Regions from separate parts of the Streptomyces sp. NPDC058231 genome, predicted to be linked through region 1. Evidence: riboswitches for the same ligand, from Rfam matches in the RefSeq annotation. Region 1 holds a riboswitch; the other holds the start of a gene.

Region 1 (2,200 bases):
CCGCCGCGGGAGACGATGCCGGTCTTGCGGCGGGCGGTCAGCGGGACATACGGCAGCCGTACGCCGGCGTGCACCGTCATGTAGTCGACGCCCTGCTCGGCCTGTTCGATGACGGTGTCCTTGTAGATCTCCCAGGTCAGCTCCTCCGCCCTGCCGTCGACCTTTTCGAGGGCCTGGTAGAGCGGCACGGTCCCGATCGGGACCGGGGAGTTGCGCAGCACCCACTCACGGGTGGTGTGGATGTTGCGGCCGGTGGAGAGATCCATGACCGTGTCGGCACCCCAGCGGGTCGCCCAGGTCATTTTCTCGACCTCCTCCTCGATGGAGGAGGTGACTGCCGAGTTCCCGATGTTGGCGTTGACCTTGACCAGGAATCGCTTGCCGATGATCATCGGCTCGATCTCCGGGTGGTTGACGTTGGCCGGCAGGACCGCCCGGCCGGCGGCGATCTCGTCGCGCACGATTTCGGGTCCGACGTTCTCCCGGATCGCCACGTACTCCATCTCCGGAGTGATCTCGCCCCGGCGGGCGTACGCGAGCTGGGTGACCGGCCGGCCGTCGCGGCTGCGGCGCGGCTGGCGCGGGCACCCGGGGAAGACCGCGTCGAGGTTGCGCAGTCCGCCACGGGGCGAGGTGTGCTTGAGCCCGTCGTCCTCGGGGCGGACCGGGCGGCCCGCGTACTCCTCGGTGTCACCGCGGGCGGTGATCCAGTTCTCCCGCAACGGCGCGAGGCCGCGGCGCACGTCGGTATCGGTGGTGGGATCGGTGTACGGACCCGACGTGTCGTACAGCGTCACGTCCTTGCCGTTGGTGAGGTGCACCTGCCGGACCGGCACCCGGAGGTCCGGGCGCGAGCCCTGGACGTATCCCTTGTGCCAGCCGATGGACTTCCCGGCCTCGTCGCCCCGGTTCGAGGCAGGCGTGCGTGCATCCGATGTGGTCATGAGACCTACTCCCTACGCCGGCATTACCCGGTAACAGGTTCAGCGGTCGGCGCAGCCTTCCCCGTACGGATGTACGGATGTCAGCGCCCTCTCAGCCCGGTGCTCCGAGCTCCCGCGTGTGCAAAGGTGCGACCACGCTAACGCCCGGAGCGGCGTACTGAACAGAGGGCCTCTTCCCTTCTTGCGATGATCCCCCCTGTGACGTCCCTCCAGAGTGACCCCGGAACGCAGGAACACCAGCACCACAGCCACTCGCACGGCCACGGTCCTGCAGCGCCGGTCTCCCAGCATTTGCGCAAGGTCATCGCGGCCGTACTGATCCCGTTCGCCGCCGCGGTCGTTGTCGGTCTGGTGGTGCTCTGGCCGGGCGGTGCGCCCGCGCACGAGCGCACCGGTGTCGGCTTCGACCGGCAGACCCAGCAGGGCAAGGTGGTGAGTGTCGAGACGGTCGGATGCGAGGACGTGAACGCCTCGCAGGCACCCGTGACCGGTGACACCGCGGCGTCCTCGGGGGGATCGGCCACCGGCCGGGAACCGGGGCTGTGCAAGAAGGCCTCGGTCCGTGTGACGACCGGACCCGACGAGGGACGGAAGTTCGTCGAGATCGTCCAGCCCGGCGCCCCGCGTCAGTTGCGTGAGGGGCAGGGCGTGGTCGTGGCGTACGCCCCCGACGCACCGCACGACCTGCAGTACTCCGTGACGGATGTGGACCGCAAGTTCCCGATGGTGCTGCTGGCCGGTATCTTCGCGCTCGCGGTGGTCGTGGTCGGCAGGCTGCGCGGGGTGATGGCGCTGGTCGCCCTCGCCGTCTCCTTCGCCGTACTGACCCTGTTCATCCTCCCGGCCGTGCTCCAGGGGTCGAATCCGCTGCTGGTGGCGGTCGTCGGGGCCGGCGCGATCATGCTCATCGCGCTCTACATGTGCCACGGAGTGACCGCCCGCACCTCGGTCGCGGTCATCGGCACGCTGATCTCACTGCTGCTGATCGGACTGCTCGGTTCGCTCTTCATCGGCTGGGCGAGCCTGTCCGGGAACACCGATGACAGCACCGGTCTGATCCACGGGCTGTACCCGCACATCGACATGAGCGGTCTGCTGCTGGCCGGCGTCATCATCGGTTCGCTGGGTGTGCTCGACGATGTGACGGTCACCCAGACGTCGGCGGTCTGGGAGCTGCACCAGGCGGATCCGTCGATGGGTGTGCGGAAGCTGTACCGCGCGGGGATCAGGATCGGCCGCGACCACATCGCCTCCGT
Region 2 (2,200 bases), on a different contig from region 1:
GCGGCCGTCCGACGGCGAGCACGGCGACCGGCGCGCCGTCGCGCAGCCACAGCACCGACCAGTCGGGATCGCCCGGGTCACCACGCCACAGCCGGGTGTCGGCGTCCGCATGATGGCCCGCGTACTGCACGAACCGGCCGAACTGCTCGGACCAGAAGTACGGCACGGGGTCGTACGCCGGCGGCGGCGGTGTCCCGGCCGCCCCGGCGGCGATGATGTTGGCCGCGGCCGTCCGCGGGCCCTGGAGGGCGTTGTCCCAGTGGTGGACGAGGAGCCGGCTGCCGTACCGGGCGGACGGGAAGGAGGCGCAGTCCCCCACGGCGTACACATCCGGCAGCGAGGTGCGCAGCGCGTCGTCCGCGGTCACCGATCCGTCCGGCCCGAGCGCGATGCCGGAGCCGGCCAGCCAGCCGGTGGCGGGCCGGGCGCCGATTCCGACGACCACCGCTCCGGCCGCGAGCGTACGGCCGTCGGCGAGGATCACCCGGCCGGGCTCGACGCGCTCCACCCGGGTTCCGGTGAGGAGTTCGACCCCGCCCTCGGCGTACCAGCGGGTCATAGGGGCGGCGACCTCGGCGGGCAGAACGCCTGCGAGCGGCCGGTCGGCGGCCTCGACGACGGTCACCTCGCAGCCCGCGGTGCGGGCCGCGGTGGCGAATTCGGCCCCGATCCAGCCGGCGCCGACCACCACCACGGTGTGCTGCTCGCCGAGGACCGGCCGCAGCCGTGCGGCGTCGTCGAGGGTGCGCAGCAGATGGACGCCGGGCACCCCCTCGGAGCCGGGCAGCACCACCGGTTCCGCGCCGGTGGCGATGACCAGGGCGTCGTACGGGACCGGTCCCGCGAGGGTGTCCAGTTCGTGCGCGCCGGCCCGTACTCCGGTCACGTCCCGGCCCAGTTGCAGCTCGATGCCGAGCGCCTCGAAGTCGATGTCGAAGGCGGAGTCCTCGGCCTTGCCGAGCAGCACCGCCTTGGACAGTGGGGGCCGGTCGTAGGGCTGGTGCGGTTCGGCGCCGATCAGGGTGACCGGACCGGTGAAACCCTGTTCCCGCAGGGCCACCGCGGTCTGCACGCCGGCCATGCCCGCGCCCACGACGACGACGCGGTGCCCGGTCCGCGGCTCCGGCCGCTCTGTCTGCTGCTCGCTCACCGGTCCACCTTAAGCACCTGGCTTTCGGTCAGATGCGCGGTTGCTCCGCCACGCGCGCACCGCCGCCTCCCCGACCCGGCCCGGAGCCGGGCGGGCGACCGGCGGGAGGAACGGGGCCGCCGAGCGGACGGACCACCGCGGCCGCTCCCTTACCGGGCCGGAGGGGCGAGGTTTAGGGTGGCCACCGGAAGACACTCGCGGGAGCCCGGACGCACCGGGCTGAGAGGGAGGCTGGGCGGCCTCCGACCGTACGAACCTGATCCGGGTCATGCCGGCGAAGGGAGGGGCTGGACGCCCATGCGTTCCTCGGGGAACACCTCCGTACACGGATCCGACGTCCTCGTCGTCGGGGGCGGGATCATCGGCCTGGTGACCGCCTGGCGGGCGGCGCAGCGTGGTCTGCGCACCGCGGTCGCCGACCCCGATCCGGGCGGCGGGGCCGCTCGGGTCGCGGCCGGGATGCTGGCCGCCGTCACCGAACTCCACTACGGCGAACAGATGCTGCTCGGTCTCAATGTGGCCTCCGCAGCGCGCTATCCGGACTTCACGGCCGAGCTGGAGGCGGCCGCCGGCCAGGACATCGGCTTCCGGGCCTGCGGCACCCTGGCGGTCGCACTCGACGCCGACGACCGCGCCCATCTGCGGGAGCTGCACGCACTGCAGCAGCGCTCCGGGCTGGAGTCGGAGTGGCTCACCGGCCGCGAGTGCCGCCGCCTGGAGCCGATGCTGGCGCCCGGGGTGCGCGGCGGGCTGCGGGTCGACGGCGACCACCAGGTCGATCCCCGTCGGCTGGCCGCCGCACTGCTGACCGCGTGCGAGCGGGCCGGGGTCGCCTTCCACCGCGACTGGGTCCGGCGCCTGACGGTGCTGCGGGACCGGGCCGCCGGAGCCGTACTCGCGGCGGGTACGGAGCTCGCCGCCGACCAGGTCGTCCTCGCCGCGGGGAGCCTCAGCGGACAGCTCGCCGGGCTGCCGGACGAGGTCGTACCGCCGGTCCGGCCGGTGAAGGGGCAGGTGCTGCGGCTGACCGTGCCCGCCCCGTACGCGCCC

The links. A riboswitch is a leader RNA that binds a small molecule or an ion and turns the genes downstream of it on or off. The one in region 1 is predicted to bind thiamine pyrophosphate.
Region 2: linked by a shared signal. The riboswitch ahead of thiO (glycine oxidase ThiO) and the one ahead of thiC (phosphomethylpyrimidine synthase ThiC) in region 1 are both predicted to bind thiamine pyrophosphate.

What each region holds. Positions count from the first base shown of each region.
Region 1 is NZ_JBHVWN010000005.1:189,351-191,550, forward strand. Features, by position in the region: gene thiC (phosphomethylpyrimidine synthase ThiC) at 1-944, opposite strand, end outside; TPP riboswitch at 937-1,070, opposite strand; gene ACFVXE_RS05765 (YibE/F family protein) at 1,143-2,200, shown strand, end outside.
Region 2 is NZ_JBHVWN010000057.1:12,411-14,610, forward strand. Features, by position in the region: gene ACFVXE_RS29115 (NAD(P)/FAD-dependent oxidoreductase) at 1-1,150, opposite strand, end outside; TPP riboswitch at 1,338-1,450, shown strand; gene thiO (glycine oxidase ThiO) at 1,448-2,200, shown strand, end outside.